Regions from separate parts of the Streptomyces sp. NPDC059009 genome, predicted to be linked through region 2. Evidence: riboswitches for the same ligand, from Rfam matches in the RefSeq annotation. Region 2 holds a riboswitch; each other region holds the start of a gene.
What was found. A riboswitch is a leader RNA that binds a small molecule or an ion and turns the genes downstream of it on or off. The one in region 2 is predicted to bind cyclic di-AMP.

Region 1 (3,900 bases), on a different contig from region 2:
CGCCGGCACCGCCGCGGTCCTGCTGGCCGCGGGCACGCCGGGCAAGCGGTCCCTGCTGCCCGGCTCCCGGGTCCTGATCCACCAGCCCACGGTCACCGAGCCGATCCAGGGGCAGACCTCGGACCTGGTGATCCAGGCCGACGAACTGCTGCGCACCCGCGCCCTCTTGGAGGAGCTGCTCGTCCGGCACACCGGGCAGAGCCCCGAGCGGGTCGCCGCCGACATCGAGCGGGACAAGATCCTGGACGCGCACGAGGCCGTCGCGTACGGACTCGTGGACCGGGTCGTCCCGGGCCGCCGGGGTGCGCAGGGCGCCACGCCGGGCGCGAGGTGAGCCGCGCATGCTGCCCGAACTGCCGCCGCTGCCCGCGCTGACGCGCGCCGAGGGCGAGTTGATCGACCGCTACCTGGAGGCCGTGGACCTCCTCGGCCGCATCAACCCGGCCCGCTCCACCACCACGTACGGCGGACTGCGCGCCGCCCAGGCGCTGGTCGGCAAGGCGACCCAACTGCGGGACGCGCTGGCCCTGATGCACCAGCGCGGCGAGAGCGAGGTGCACGCCTCGACGCTCGCCCAGGCCCTGCGGGTGCTGGACGGCGAACGGCGGTCACAGCGCGTCACCGTGCCGCCACCGAACGGGGGTTGAGGGCCCGTCGACGGTCGGCGCGCGGCCCATTGAGCGCCGCGCGCCCCGCGCCGCGCCGTCCGGTCGCGGCGTGAAACGGACCAGACGTGGTCCCCTGATCAGCGTAGGCGGGCGTCGGCCCGGACGCGGTCCAGAGTTGCGCAAGGTTTGTACGCGCACACCGGAATACGTGATTCCGGTGCTGGTCGAGCGATGCTCCGCCGTCGCGCCGATTTCCCCCATTCACCGCTGTCCACCCGAACAGGTCAGTCGTGAGGAGCCTCACAAACTGCCGATTCGGCTCGGAATTCTCGGGGTTGACGGGTCAAGATCCCTTTCGACGACAAGCCCCCGCCACCGCGGCGGGGCGGTCCGGGCGGACGCCGAGTCCTGCCGCTGCCCGGATGACCGGTCGACGAAGAATGCATCGGCAGGAGTGGAGGACCCAGGCACGACGGGCCACCGGGCTTGATCCGGACGGCCCTTGGGGTGAAGCCGCACACCGCGGCCGGGCAACTTCGCCAGCCCGAATCCGACAGGTCATCCTTCACAGGCGGTTGACGAAGGGTTGCGCATGACTGCGCTGAATCGTGTTCCGTTGCTCACCAGGGCCGGCGCCGCGTCGGCACTGACGCTCGCGGCGGTGGGCGGGACCATCGTGGCTCCCGGCCTCGCAAGCGACGCACAAGCGGCCACGCACGCATCGAAAGCGCTCAAGGTAGCGGCCTCCAAGAAGGGCTCTCCGTACCGCTATGGGGCGGTCGGGCCGAACCGGTTCGACTGCTCGGGCCTGACGCTGTACTCGTTCAAGAAGGCCGGCAAGAAGCTGCCGCGCACCGCCGCGCAGCAGTACAACAAGACCCGCCACATCTCGAAGTCCCGGCGGGCCCCCGGCGACCTCGTGTTCTTCCACTCGGGCCGGAGCGTCTACCACGTCGGGATCTACGCCGGCGGCGGCAAGATCTGGCACTCGCCGAAGACGGGTGACGTGGTGCGCAAGCAGAAGATCTGGACCAAGAGCGTCTGGTACGGCAGGGTGCGCTGATCTCCCTGTTCTCCCCCCCGTCCGCGGAGCCCGTGTCCCCGTGGACGGTTGAGGCGGGCGGGCGCGGCTACTCGTGTGCCATGCCCGCCCGCCACCTCTGTACGGCCCGCGACGAGACGCCACTTCAGCGGGCCGACCGCAATTTCTCCGAGCTGCTCCAGGAGTTGAGGGTCACCCAGACCGGCGTCCAGATCCTCTTCGCGTTCCTGCTGTCGCTCGCGTTCACCCCGCGCTTCCCGTCGCTCGACACCGTGCAGCGCGGCACGTACGTCGTCACGCTGCTGCTCGCGGTGCTGGCCGCCGCCCTCTTCACGGCGCCCGCCGCCCTGCACCGCGCGCTGTTCCGCCAGGGTGCCAAGCCGCTGGTGGTACGGGTCTCCTCCCGGCTCGCCGGGGTCGGCATGGGCGTGCTCGTGCTCGCCCTCGGCGGGGCGGTGCTGCTCGTCGTCGACGTGACGGCGGGCCGGGCGGCCGGGGTGGGCGCGGGCGCCGGGACGCTCCTGATGTGCGGCGCGCTGTGGGGCGTGCTGCCGCGGCTGGTGCGGCGCGCGGGCCGCTCGTCGCGGCCGGTCCGCCGGGGATCGGTGCGCCTCAGCCGAGGAGCGGTTCGCACAGCAGGGCCAGACCGAGGGCGACGAGCGCGGTGCCGGTGAGGCCCTCGATGGCGCGGGCGGTGCGCGGCCGCCGCAGCCAGGCCCCGAGCCGGTCCACCAGGAGGGCCACCGCCTGGAACCACAGCACGGCGAGCGCCACCACGATCGCCGCGAGCAGCAGGGTGCGGGGCATCGCCGGGCTGCCGTCGGGCACGAACTGCGGCAGCACGCTGAGGAAGGTGAGCGACGCCTTCGGGTTCAGGGCGTTGGTGAGGAAGCCCTCGCGCAGCCCGCCCCGCACATCCGTCACCGCCACGGCGTCCGGAGCCTGTGCCCGCGCCGTCCCGCGCGTCCGCACCCACCCTTCGAGCGCCCGCACCCCCAGGTACAGCACATAGGCGCCGCCCACCAGTTGGAGCGCGCGGAACAGCGCCGGTACGGACGCGAGGACCGCCGCGACCCCCGCGACCGCGAGCGCCGTGTGCACGAGCAGCCCGGCCGCGATGCCGAGCGCGCAGACGGCGCCGGAGCGGCGGGAGACGAGGGCGTGCCGCACCACGACGGCGAAGTCGGCGCCGGGCATGGCGACGAGCGCGGCGGCGAGGCCGGTGAAGGCGAGCAGTTGTGCGTCCATGGGGCCCAGAGTGCCTGGACCGGGCCTTCAGCAGGTATGTGGAATATCCTGGGTCTGACTTAAGCAGTCGTTTAGGCTCAGCCCGGCCGAGGAAATTCCCCATGTACGACCCGACGCGCCTCGCCGCCCTCGTCGCCGTCTCCGAGGCCGGTTCGATCACCCGGGCCGCCGAGCGCCTCGGCTACACCGTGCCCGCGCTCTCCCAGCAGCTCGCCAAGCTCGAGCGGGAGGCGGGCGCCGCCCTGTTGGTGCGCCACCACCGCGGGGCGCGGCTGACGGGTGCGGGCGAGCTCCTTCTCGCGCGGGCCCGGCGGGTGCTCGACGAGATGGAGCGGGCGCGGCACGAGCTGGCGCAGGTGGCGGGGCTCTCCGGCGGGCGGCTCCGGCTCGGCACGTTCACGACCGCGGGCATCCATCTGCTGCCGCCCGCCCTGACCGCGTTCCGGCGCGCCCACCCGGACGTGGAGCTGACCGTCACGGGCTATGAACCGCCGCTCGGCATCGCGGCGGTGGCGGAGGGCGAGGTGGACCTCGCCCTCACCCACTACTACCAGCCCGCGGAGCCACCGCAGTTGCCCGCTTCGGTGGGCCAAGAGACCGTGCTGGTCGAGGAGTTGGTCCTGGTGACCGCGCCGGGGCAGGTGCTGTCGAGCGGGTCCGCGCGACTGCCGCTGGCCGAGCTCGCCGGGCAGCCCCTGATCAGCATGGCGCCCTCGCACCCGTACCGGACGGTGGTGGAGTCGGCCCTCGCCCGCGCGGGCGCCACACCCTCCGTCCTCGTCGAGACTCCCGGCTACGCGCTGGTGTGCGCCCTGGTGAGTGCGGGGCTCGGCGTCGCCGTCGTACCGGAGATGGTGGCGCGGACGGCGCCCGCGCCGGTCGGGGTGCGGGCCCTCGAGCCGGGCGATCTGCGGCGCACCATCTCGGTGGTGTACCGCGCCGACGAGCCGAGCCCCGCGGCGGACACCTTCCGGGCGCTGCTGCGGAGTGCGTTCGGGCGCC
Region 2 (3,900 bases):
GCGCCCCTGGAGGCCGAGCCCGCCGGACTCGACGGCGTGGCCACGATCATGGCGCGGGCCTTCGCCGAGGGCACCGACAAGCACTCCGCCGAGGAGTTCGCGGCCGAACTGGACCGCTGCGGCGCGACGTTGGACGCGCACGCGGACCACCCCGGCGTGCGCGTCTCCCTCGAAGTGCCCGTCTCCCGCCTTCCGAAGGCCCTCGGTCTGCTCGCCGACGCCCTGCGCGCCCCCGCCTTCGCGGACAGCGAGATCGAGCGCCTCGTCCGCAACCGCCTGGACGAGATCCCGCACGAGGCCGCGAACCCGGCCCGGCGCGCCGCCAAGGAGCTCTCCCGGCAGCTCTTCCCGGCGACCTCGCGCATGTCGCGTCCCCGTCAGGGCACCGAGGAGACGGTCTCCGGCATCGACTCGGCGGCGGTACGCGCCTTCTACGAGAAGCACGTTCGCCCCGCCACGGCGACCGCCGTCGTCGTGGGCGACCTCTCCGGGACGGACCTCGACGCGCTCCTCGCGGACACCGTGGGCGCCTGGACGGGCGACACGGCGGAGCCGTACCCCGTGCCCGCGGTGAGCGCCGACGACACCGGCCGCGTGGTCGTCGTCGACCGCCCCGGAGCCGTCCAGACGCAGCTCCTCATCGGCCGTGTCGGCGCCGACCGGCACGACCGCGTGTGGGCCGCCCAGATCCTCGGCACCTACTGCCTGGGCGGCACCCTCACCTCGCGTCTGGACCGGGTCCTGCGCGAGGAGAAGGGATACACCTACGGAGTGCGGGCGTTCAGCCAGGTGCTGCGCTCGACCGCGCCCTCGTCCTCGGAGGGGGCCGGCGGCGTCGCCATGCTCGCCATCAGCGGCTCCGTGGACACCCCGAACACCGGCCCGGCCCTCGACGACCTGTGGAAGGTCCTGCGCACCCTCGCCGCGGAGGGCCTCACGGACGCCGAGCGCGACGTCGCCGTGCAGAACCTGGTGGGGGTCGCCCCGCTCAAGTACGAGACGGCGGCGGCCGTCGCGGCCACGCTCGCCGACCAGGTCGAGCAGCACCTCCAGGACGACTTCCAGGCCCAGCTGTACCGGCAGTTGGCCGCGACGGGCACCGTGGAGGCCACCGCGGCCGTCGTGAGCGCCTTCCCGCAGGACCGCCTGGTGACCGTGCTCGTCGGGGACGCCGCGCAGATCGAGGAGCCCGTCAGGGCCCTCGGGATCGGTGAAGTGACGGTTGTCACGGGCTAGATGAACGGGCGGTCGCCGCCGAGGCGACCTCCGCAGGGCTCAGGACCCCGGTGACAGGACATGTCACCGGGGTCCTCATATGTCCGAATTAGTAGAGAGGTTGCCTGTCTGCCCTGTGGCGTGCGCTACAAAAGCCGTCTTCTGTTTGTCGATTGAAAGATGTCCCGTTTAGCGTCGGTCCGACTGTTCGTCACGCAGTACGCCGCACCCGCGGCACCGGACAGTCATCGCCGAGTCCCCGTACGGCGCGAGCCAGGGGAGCCGGGGACCCACATGTCCCCCTGGGGTGAATCGGGCACCTTGCCGCGAGGCGAGGGATCCGTAGGAGACCTTCCTGCTCCGAACCCGTCAGCTAACCCGGTAGGCGAGAGGGAAGGAAAGGATCAGCCGCTTCATGGCGTTCACCCGTGCCACCGGGAAGCACCGTCGTCCGAGCCGTCTCACCCGTACGACCGCGCAAGTAGCGGGTGTCGCCGCGATCACCACGACCGGTGTCATCGGAGGGCTCGCCGCTCCGGCGCTCGCCGCCGACGAGGCGCCCGTCGAGCACACCGGCTTCACCCAGGCCATCTCCGTCGGCGACTCGCTCGCCGACAGCATCGACGCGCAGGCCACCGCTCAGAAGGAAGCCGCCGACGCCGCCGCTGCCGCGAAGAAGGCCGAAGAGGCCGCCAAGAAGAAGGCCGCCGAGGCGAAGCGCGCGGCCGAGGCGAAGGCCAAGAAGGAGCGCGAGGCCAAGGAGCGCGCCGCCCGTGAGGCCGAGCGCAAGCGCCTGAACCGCTTCGTCTCCCCGATCGCCGGCTCGTACGTCTCGACCGCCTACAAGGCGAGCAGCGGCCTGTGGTCCTCCGGCAGCCACACCGGCATCGACTTCCACGCCGCGTCCGGTACGTCGGTCCACTCCGTCGGCTCGGGCACCGTCGTCGAGGCCGGCTGGGGCGGCGCCTACGGCAACAACGTCGTGATCAAGATGAACGACGGCACGTACACCCAGTACGGACACATGTCCTCCATCGGTGTCTCCGTCGGCCAGACGGTCACCCCCGGACAGCAGATAGGTCTCTCCGGAGCGACCGGCAACGTCACCGGCCCGCACCTCCACTTCGAGGCCCGCACCTCCCCGGACTACGGCTCGGACATCGACCCCGTCGCCTACCTCCGCTCGCACGGCATCAACGTCTGACGGCCACCGCGCACCCCGAAAGCCCCGGCTCGCCCACCGCGAGCCGGGGCTTCGCCGTTCCGGGCCCCCGAGCCTCGGAGCCTTGGCCAAAAGAAATCCATGGATTCCCGGTCGCCGTCGGAAATTCCGCGGCTCTGCAATAGAGTTGACGAGCGAGCGTCAATCGACCGCGTTTCGCGGGGATTAAGGCGGAGGTCCGGTCATGCGCATTCCCGCGCACTCGGTATGCACGGCCATTCGGGACGACATCGTGTCGGGTGTCTACGAACGGGGCGGCCGACTCACCGAGGATCTGCTCGCGCGTCGCTACGGAGTCTCCCGCGTCCCCGTGCGCGAGGCGCTGCGCACCCTGGAGGCCGAGGGCTTCGTCGTCACGCGCAGGCACGCGGGCGCGTGCGTCGCCGAACCCACCGAGCAGGAGGCCGCCGACCTCCTGGAGGTCCGCATGCTGCTCGAACCGCTGGGCGCCGCCCGGGCCGCCCAGCGCCGCACGGAGGCGCACCTGAAGGTGCTGCGCGGCCTCGTGCGGCTCGGCCAGGAGCGCGCCAGGCGGGGCCAGAGCGAGGATCTGCGCTCCCTGGGCGGCTGGTTCCACGAGACGCTCGCGCAGGCGTCCGGCAGCCCGGGCCTGACCACGCTGCTCACCCAGCTGCGGCACAAGATCGCCTGGATGTACGTGGTGGAGCCGCCGGCCGCCCCCGCCGAGTCCTGGGCCGAGCACGCGGCGATCGTCGACGCGGTGATCCGCGGCGACGCGGAGCGGGCCCGTGGCCTCACCGCGCAGCACGCGGAACGCGCGACGGCGGCGCACCGCCTCCGCTTTCCCGCGGGGCTCGGGCGCCGGCGGGGCGTCGATCGCGTGAGGGATTCGCAACATCCCGTAAACACGCTGAGCGTTCAGAATTAACGGCGCCGCCGTATACAAAGAGAAGTAATTCGCAGGGCTTGATTTGTGCTGCCCGCTTTTCGGGGTGTCCCTCTTTTCATGCCGCCCGGCCGTCACGGATGAGTGGCCCGCGGGCACGTGAAAGGGCCCGCCCGGAAATCCGGGCGGGCCCTTTCACGTATATGCGATCAGACAGTCTCGGGGAGTTCCTCGAGGCCCTCCGCGACCAGCTTCGCCAGACGGTCCAGGGCGGCGTCCGCGCCCTCGGCGTCCGACGCGAGCACGATCTCCTCGCCGCCCTGGGCGCCCAGGCCGAGCACCGCGAGCATCGAGGCGGCGTTGACGGGGTTGCCGTCGGCCTTGGCGATCGTCACGGGGACGCCCGCGGCCGTGGCCGCGCGGACGAAGATGGAGGCGGGGCGGGCGTGGAGGCCCTCGGCCCAGCCGACGTTGACGCGGCGCTCAGCCATGTGTTGCTGCCTTCCAGGTGTCTCACACTTGTCTAGACCACTATCTCATGCCGCGACAGGTGCTCCGCCGGACGTCCGTCCACGCTGTGCGTGCCGTACGTCCCGAGTCCCGGCCGCCTTTCGAC
Region 3 (3,900 bases), on a different contig from region 2:
CCGGTTTCGAGACGACCATCAACCTCATCGGCAACGGCACGTACGCTCTGCTGACGCACCCAGAACAGCGCGAGCGGCTCCAACTCGCCCTGAGGGAAGGCGATGTCGGCCTCCTGGAGACCGGCATCGAGGAACTCCTGCGCTACGACGGCCCGGTGGAGCTGGCGACCTGGCGGTTCGCCACCGAGCCGCTCACCATCGGCGGCCAGGACATCGCCGTCGGCGACCCCGTCCTCGTCGTGCTCGCCGCCGCCGACCGGGACCCGGAGCGCTTCGAGGGGCCCGACACCCTCGACCTCGCGCGCGCCGACAACCAGCACCTGGGGTACGGGCACGGCATCCACTACTGCCTCGGCGCGCCCCTCGCCCGGCTGGAGGGGCAGCGGGCGCTCGCCACCCTCCTCACGCGCCTGCCCGACCTGCGGCTCGCGGCGGAACCTGCCGATTTGCGCTGGCGCGGCGGGCTCATCATGCGCGGACTGCGCACGCTGCCGGTGGAGTTCACGCCCCCGGAGAACTCGGCCGGAAGCGACGGAAGCTGACGTTCCGTCAGGGCTGTGACTTTCACGTGATCTCCGCTGCATCGACTTGTGACAAGCGTTCGAGTCCCGCTACGTTCACCAGTCATCGCGGCACCACCCGCGACCGTGGCGTCCTCCGCCGCGGCAGCCACGGAAAGGCACGCGCATGCTCTCCGGGAACGGTCGTCACCGTCGCCCCCGTCAGGCCCCTGCTCTCGTCGTCGCGGCGGGGGTCGCCGGATCTGCCATCGCCATCCCGCTGCTCGGCGCCACCAGTGCGAGCGCCGCGGACGCCGCGACCTGGGACCGGCTCGCGGAGTGCGAGAGCGGTGCCTCCTGGAGCGCCAACGAGGGCAACGGCTATTACGGCGGGCTGCAGTTCTCGCAGGAGGTCTGGGAGAACTACGGCGGTCTCGACTACGCGCCGAGCGCCGACCAGGCCAGCCGCTCCCAGCAGATCGCCGTCGGCGAGAAGGTGCTGAAGGACCAGGGCCCCGACGCCTGGCCGAGCTGCTCCGCGGTGGCCGGACTCACTCAGGACGGCACCGCCCCGGACGTCGACCCGGGCGCTCCCACTCCGGTGCCCACCGACTCCTCGGACCCGTCTGACGCCCCGTCCGACCCCTCGTCGGAGACCCCCGGCGGCAGTGACAGCGGCAGCGACGGTGGCGACACGCCCGGCGGTGGTGACTCCGCCGGAGACAAGAATCACGACGAGCCGGGCAACACGGACGAGACGTCCAAGCCGTCCGACGACGCCTCGAAGCCCTCCGAGGGTTCCGCCGAGCCCTCCGACGGTGCCTCCGAGCCCGCGGACGACGGGGCCGAGCCGTCCCCGTCCAAGCCCTCCGGGAGCGAGGGCGGCGAGGGCAGCGAGGACCCGGACAAGTCCGGCCAGGACGGGCCCACTTCCCCCGGCGACGACGAGGCCGGCCCCGCGCCCGCCCCGTCCGACTCCACGCCCTCCAGCGGCGGCCGCCACCGCGGCGGGCACGCCGACGAGGGGGCCCACGACGGCGCCAAGGACCGCTCGGGGCGCCACGCCTCCCGCGGGCAGTCGCGCGACAAGGACGCGGCCGACGGCACCTACACGGTCCGCCCTGGGGACAGCCTCTCGGCGATCGCCGACGACCTTGACGTGCACGGCGGATGGCCCGCCCTCTACGACGGCAACAAGAAGGCCGTCGGAGCCGACCCGGACCTCATCCTTCCCGGTCAGCGCCTCGATCTGGGCGAAAAGTAAGGGAAGTTGACGGTAGGCACCCGGCCTCCTTATTCGTAAATGTCCGGTTTGGCGCGAGTGAGAGATGGGTCTCAGAAGCCCTGATCGTCTTTGAAATTCCGGGGATCGCGTGCCTACGGTCATCACCGCTCGCCACTGCGGGCCCCGCCGGTCGGTACGCCGAATCCTGCCAACCGCCGGACGGGAACAGTCGTCGCGTCAAGCGCCGTAGGCAGGAGCGGGGGACCCAAGGTTTGCGCCGGGCCCACCCGGACGGTGGCTCAACACATGAGCCGCCGGACGGGGTTGGGAACGGCTAGGGGTTAAGTCGCGCTCAAGGAAGCGCGGCCGGGCACTCACTGGCCCGAACCCGACAGCTCACCTCGCAGGCGTCGGTGAGGGGATCTAACTCATGCTGCGTTCCAGCAAGGGCAAGCACCGTCGTCCGTCCAAGGCCACCCGCGTCGTCACGCTCGCCGGTGTCACCGGCGTCGCCGCCGCCGCCCCGCTGATGGCGGCCGGCTCCGCCTCCGCCGCCACCGGCTCCGAGTGGGACGCCGTCGCCCAGTGCGAGTCCGGCGGCAACTGGTCCATCAACACCGGCAACGGCTACCAGGGCGGCCTGCAGTTCTCGCCGTCGACCTGGTCCGCCTACGGCGGCACCAAGTACGCGCCCACCGCCGACAAGGCGTCCAAGGCCCAGCAGATCGAGATCGGCGAGAAGGTCCTCGCGGGCCAGGGCAAGGGTGCCTGGCCGAGCTGTGGCGTCGGCCTCTCCAACGCCTCGTACAGCGGTGGCGGCTCCACCGAGCAGCAGCAGCCGCAGCAGCAGGCCCCGAAGCCGAAGCCGAAGCCGCAGCCGCAGGCCGAGCGCACCGAGCAGGCCCCGCAGCAGCAGCAGAAGCCGCAGGCCCAGCCGCAGCAGACCGCCCCGAAGTCCGACTCGAAGAAGACCGTCGAGACCCCGACCGGCAAGACGGTCAAGAAGGGCGACGGCGAGTACAAGGTCAAGAAGGGCGACACGCTCTCCAAGATCGCCGAGTCGCACCACGTCAAGGGCGGCTGGCAGAAGGTCTACAAGCTCAACGGCGACATCATCGACGACGCCGACTTCATCTACCCGGGCCAGCAGCTGCACCTCAGCTGAGGCTGAGGCGAGCCGCACCTCAGTGAGCTGAGGCGGCCCTCCCGCCCTGACCTGCCGCAGGGCACCCCCGTCCCCACGGGCTCCCCGCCCCGGTGCGCGTATCCCCCGTACGCACCGGGGCGGGGGCATGTCCGGGCACCCGTCCGACCCCCGGCCCGGCCCCCTTGTTCGCTACTAGCGAGTAGAGAAGATGGGCTTACGCCCTGATTCCAAGGTATTTGGGCCCCTGTTCGTCCCAGGAGGCGGGCGGTCGGCTGGCCGAAGCTCCGGAGCCCGTTAGGCTCAGGAGACGCAGGGCCAAAGCGACCCCGCGTACCGCGCGTACTCGCGTCACATCCCAGAAGGAGATGCTCGTGCCGTCCATCGACGTCGTCGTAGCCCGGGAAATCCTGGACTCCCGAGGCAACCCCACGGTCGAGGTCGAGGTCGGCCTCGACGACGGCAGCACGGGTCGTGCTGCTGTCCCGTCCGGCGCCTCCACCGGTGCCTTCGAGGCCATCGAGCTCCGTGACGGTGACCCCAACCGCTACCAGGGCAAGGGTGTCGAGAAGGCCGTCCTCGCCGTCATCGAGCAGATCGGCCCGGAGCTCGTCGGCTACGACGCCACCGAGCAGCGCCTGATCGACCAGGCCATGTTCGACCTGGACGCCACCGACAACAAGGGCTCGCTCGGCGCCAACGCCATCCTCGGCGTCTCGCTCGCCGTCGCGCACGCCGCCTCCGAGGCGTCCGACCTGCCGCTGTTCCGCTACCTCGGTGGCCCGAACGCGCACCTGCTGCCCGTCCCGATGATGAACATCCTGAACGGCGGGTCGCACGCCGACTCGAACGTCGACATCCAGGAGTTCATGATCGCCCCGATCGGCGCGGAGTCCTTCTCCGAGGCCCTGCGCTGGGGCACCGAGGTCTACCACACCCTCAAGAAGGTCCTGAAGGACAAGGGTCTGTCCACCGGCCTCGGCGACGAGGGCGGCTTCGCCCCGAACCTGGACTCCAACCGCGCCGCGCTC
Region 4 (3,900 bases), on a different contig from region 2:
GCCCAGTAGGGGACGGCGGCCAGGCCGGCGCGGGACGCGACTTCCTGGAGCGGGCCCTCGTACGTGTCGCGGGAGACGAGGTTGTAGTGCGGCTGCAGCGCCACGTAGCGGGCGAGGCCCTCGCGGTCGGAGAAGTCCAGGAACTCCTGGAGCCGCTCGGGGGAGATGTTCGACGCGGCGATCTCGCGGACCTTGCCCGCCGTCACCAGCTCGTCGAGCGTGCCGACGATCTCCTCGACCGGGACGTCCGGGTCGTCGTAGTGCGTGTAGTACAGGTCGATGTAGTCGGTGCCCAGGCGGCGCAGGGAGGCGTCGGCGGCGGCCTTGATGTTGTCCGCGCGCAGGCCCATGTACTCGGGGTGGCGGGAGACCTTGGTGGCGATCACGACGTCGTCGCGCCTGCCGCGCGCCCGCAGCCAGTTGCCGATGACGGTCTCGGACTCGCCGCCCTTGTTGCCCTCCACCCATGCCGAGTAGGCGTCGGCGGTGTCGATGAAGTTGCCGCCCGCGGCGGTGTAGGCGTCGAGCACCGCGAAGGACTGCGCCTCGTCGGCCGTCCAGCCGAAGACGTTGCCGCCGAGGGAGAGGGGGAAGACCTCGAGGCCGGAAGAGCCGAGCGTGCGAAGAGAAGTCATACTCCGTCAACGCCCTTACGGATCAGGGAATTCCATGCTCCGTACACTCTTCCCGGCCGTTCGCGGGCATGCCGGACCGGCAGCCCTGACGTCGGGGGGTTGCCGCCAGGACCGCCGGGGATCAGGAGTGCGTACCGCGCACGGATGACCGCTCGCCGCCCACTGCCTACCGCTCAGCGCTTACCGCTCAGCGCATACCGCTGCGGCGTCAGGGAGTGAGGCCCTTGTCGCGGAGCCAGGCGGCGGGGTCGACACCGGTGGACTGGCCGCCCGGGTGGACCTCCAGGTGCAGGTGCGGCCCGGTCACGTTGCCGGTGGCGCCGACGCGGCCGATGACGTCACCGGTGCGGACCTTCTGCCCGGCGCTGACGTTGAGCGAGGACTGGTGGCAGAACCACAGCTCGGTGCCGTCGTCCAGCTCCAGGACCGTGCGGTAGCCGTACGCCCCGGCCCAGCCCGCTTCCTTGATGGTGCCGGAGTGGATGGCCTTGATCGGGGTGCCCGTGGGGGCGGCGAAGTCGAGGCCCGTGTGGTAGCCGGAGGACCACATGGAGCCGGGCTGCCCGAAGGTGCCGGTGACGGTGTACGAGGCGACGGGGAGCGTGTAGCTCTTCGCGAGCTTGGCGAGGCGCTCGGCCTCCGCCTTGCGCTTGGCCTCCTCGGCCTTGCGCCTGGCCTCTTCGGCCGCCTTCTTCTTCGCGGCGGCGACCTTCGCCTCGGCGGCGTCCTGCGTGGCCTTGGCCTCTTCGTTGGCCTTCTTCACGGCGGCCGCCTCGGCCGCCGCCTGGGCCTTGTCGTCGACCTGGTCCTGCTGGTTCTCGGCCTGCTGCATGATGCGGGCGCGCAGGGCCTCGCCCGCGTCGGTGGTGCCCTGCTCGGCGTCCTGGGAGGTGACACCGGCGCCGGTGAGCGGGGCGGCCGCGGGGCCGGAGGGCTCGGACGAGTCCGAGTCGGATATCAAAGAGCCCACGCCCGGAAGGGACTTGGCCTCCGGCAGCGAGTCCTTGACGGCGTCCACGCCCGGTATGTCGGGCATCGATATCGCGACCGGCGACTTGCCGTCCTGCGCGGTGGCGATGCCGCCCGCGCCGACAGCGGCTATGACGCCGACGCCGAGGACCGTGGAGCTGCGGGCGAACCCGCCGCCCTTCTTGTGCACACGGTGCCTGCCGCGGACGGGGCGGACGGAATCCTCGGTCGGATTCCACTCCTCCCAGGATTCCTCGTCGTACCCGCCGAAGTCGTCGTCATTCGGCACGTACACGGCTTGGGGGGCAGGCCGGTTGGACGCCACTGGGGCGCACTCCTTTCCTTCCTTCTCGCCTACCGGGTTAGCTGACGGGTTCGGAGCAGGAAGGTCTCCTACGAACATCTGGCACGGAGGCACAGATGCCCGATTCACCCCAAGTTGGTGGTTCCCCGGCTCCCTTGCGGGATTAGGCGTGTGCGCACGGAGCCGACTCGTGTGCCGGCTGGGACGACCGCGCTGCGTTATCGAACGTTAATAGACACCCCTGCGTGATTCCAAGCTGTTCCCACTGATCATTAACGCCTTTGGCCCGTACTTATTGGGACACCGGGGTCCGGACCAGGGCGAGTTGACCGCAGGATTTTGCCCACCGGACCTTCACATTCCACTGACGTTCTGTCAGCTGTTGAGCGGAGGGGCGCCGTTCAGTCACGGGGCGTGACAGAGTCCCCTCCGCCGGCCGTGGCGGGGCCCTCCTCAGCCGTCGGCCTGCGCACCGCGAGCAGCGCCATGTCGTCCGTCGCCCCGCCCCCCGTGTGCTCCCGCACCTCCTCGGCGAGCGTCGCGAGGAGCGTGTGCGGGCCCTCGGGGCCGGCGAAGATCCGGCCGCCGAGCCGGGCCGCCGGGTCGTAGAACTCCCCGTTCGCGTCCCGCGCCTCCGACAGGCCGTCCGTGTAGAGCAGCAGCGTCGAGTCGGGCGCGAACTCCGTCTCGTCCGCCCGGTCCGGCCAGCTCCCCAACTCGCCCATGCCGAGCGGCAGCGCGGGCTCCGTCGGCGAGAGCACACACATCCGCCCGTCGCCCCGGAGCACCAGCGGCTCCGGGTGCCCCCGGTTGATGACCCGTACGACGTCCTGGCCGCGCGGGATCTCCGCGAGCACGGCGGTGGTGAACCCCTCGAAGGCGTCGAGCCCGTCGCGCCGCGTGCCCTCCCGGGCGAGGGCCCGCTCCAGGCGCTGCGCCACCGCCTCCAGGGTGCTCTCCTGCTCGGCGGCCTCCCGGAAGGCCCCGATGACGACGGCGACGGCGGCCACCGCACCCATCCCCTTGCCGCGCACGTCCCCCACGATGAGCCGCACGCCCTGCGGGGTGTCCTGCACCGCGTACAGATCGCCGCCGATGAAGGCGTCGGCCTGCGCGGCCTCGTAGCGGGCGGCGATGTCGAGCCCGCCGATCCGGGCGTCCGGCAGCGGCAGGACGGCGCGCTGGGTGGCCTCCGCGATGGAGCGGGCGGAGGCGAGCTGGGCGTCGCTGCGGCGGACGACACGGTTGATGACGAGGGCGAGCACCGCGACGGTCGCCACGGTGAGCAGCTCGGTGACGGCCTCGACGTCGGTGGTGGTGTGGGTCTTGAAGTGCAGGGAGACGACGGCGGCGAGGGATCCCGTGCAGATGAGGGCGGTGCCGAGCAGCGAGTAGAAGGGGGCGGCGATCAGCGGTGCGGCCGCGAAGAGCGGGGCGGCGGTGAAGCGGGGCGGCGTCGAGATGTCGAAGACGACGCCGAAGGCCAGAAAGCAGAGGGGCAGGGCCCGCACGAATGCCTGGACCTGGGTGAGGGACCCGTCGTCCCCGGTCCCCCGCCCACCGTCACACGCGCCGCCCCTGCCACCTCTGCCACCCCTGCCGCCACGTCCGCCTCCCCTGCCTGCGCCGCTGCCGCCTCCTCGCTGCCCCACCGCTCGTCTCCTGCCAGGTCCGCGGCCACGCCCGATGGCCTGCCCATGTCCGCGCCTCGTCCAAGGCTTCCCGCAGCGGGGGCGGGGGGCGACCTGATGTGGTCCGACCGGGTTACGGGGCCGAGTTACGGGCCGAGTTACGGGGGTGGGGCATTCCTGGGCTTACGGAGGGTGGGGCGCCCATGGCCGCGACCACGCGGCGCCCCACCCCCGTCCGGGCCTTGCCCCCGTCCGGGCCTTGCCCCCGTCCGGGCCTTGCCCCCGTCAGGGCCTTCCCCCCGTCAGGCCCTCCTCCGCATCAGGCCCCCGGCTACGCCACCGTGGTCACCACCGGAGCCAG

Region 1: it holds a riboswitch for cyclic di-AMP, as region 2 does, so the genes downstream of both, ACFWYM_RS37570 (C40 family peptidase) here and ACFWYM_RS20020 (M23 family metallopeptidase) in region 2, are expected to answer to the same signal.
Region 3: it holds a riboswitch for cyclic di-AMP, as region 2 does, so the genes downstream of both, ACFWYM_RS22955 (transglycosylase family protein) here and ACFWYM_RS20020 (M23 family metallopeptidase) in region 2, are expected to answer to the same signal.
Region 4: it holds a riboswitch for cyclic di-AMP, as region 2 does, so the genes downstream of both, ACFWYM_RS01850 (M23 family metallopeptidase) here and ACFWYM_RS20020 (M23 family metallopeptidase) in region 2, are expected to answer to the same signal.

What each region holds. Positions count from the first base shown of each region.
Region 1 covers NZ_JBHYJB010000050.1:6,599-10,498, reverse strand. The annotation lists gene ACFWYM_RS37580 (ATP-dependent Clp protease proteolytic subunit) at 1-334, shown strand, start outside; gene ACFWYM_RS37575 (hypothetical protein) at 342-647, shown strand; cyclic di-AMP (ydaO/yuaA leader) riboswitch at 1,030-1,197, shown strand; gene ACFWYM_RS37570 (C40 family peptidase) at 1,201-1,671, shown strand; gene ACFWYM_RS37565 (DUF6328 family protein) at 1,752-2,324, shown strand; gene ACFWYM_RS37560 (LysE family translocator) at 2,263-2,898, opposite strand; gene ACFWYM_RS37555 (LysR family transcriptional regulator) at 3,000-3,900, shown strand, end outside.
Region 2 covers NZ_JBHYJB010000019.1:13,805-17,704, reverse strand. The annotation lists gene ACFWYM_RS20025 (M16 family metallopeptidase) at 1-1,236, shown strand, start outside; cyclic di-AMP (ydaO/yuaA leader) riboswitch at 1,455-1,618, shown strand; gene ACFWYM_RS20020 (M23 family metallopeptidase) at 1,631-2,419, shown strand; gene ACFWYM_RS20015 (GntR family transcriptional regulator) at 2,622-3,326, shown strand; gene ACFWYM_RS20010 (HPr family phosphocarrier protein) at 3,494-3,775, opposite strand.
Region 3 covers NZ_JBHYJB010000023.1:49,067-52,966, forward strand. The annotation lists gene ACFWYM_RS22945 (cytochrome P450) at 1-542, shown strand, start outside; gene ACFWYM_RS22950 (transglycosylase family protein) at 688-1,764, shown strand; cyclic di-AMP (ydaO/yuaA leader) riboswitch at 1,958-2,150, shown strand; gene ACFWYM_RS22955 (transglycosylase family protein) at 2,156-2,890, shown strand; gene eno (phosphopyruvate hydratase) at 3,238-3,900, shown strand, end outside.
Region 4 covers NZ_JBHYJB010000002.1:9,315-13,214, forward strand. The annotation lists gene ACFWYM_RS01845 (aldo/keto reductase) at 1-635, opposite strand, end outside; gene ACFWYM_RS01850 (M23 family metallopeptidase) at 844-1,929, opposite strand; cyclic di-AMP (ydaO/yuaA leader) riboswitch at 1,941-2,088, opposite strand; gene ACFWYM_RS01855 (PP2C family protein-serine/threonine phosphatase) at 2,310-3,419, opposite strand; gene ACFWYM_RS01860 (MFS transporter) at 3,871-3,900, opposite strand, start outside.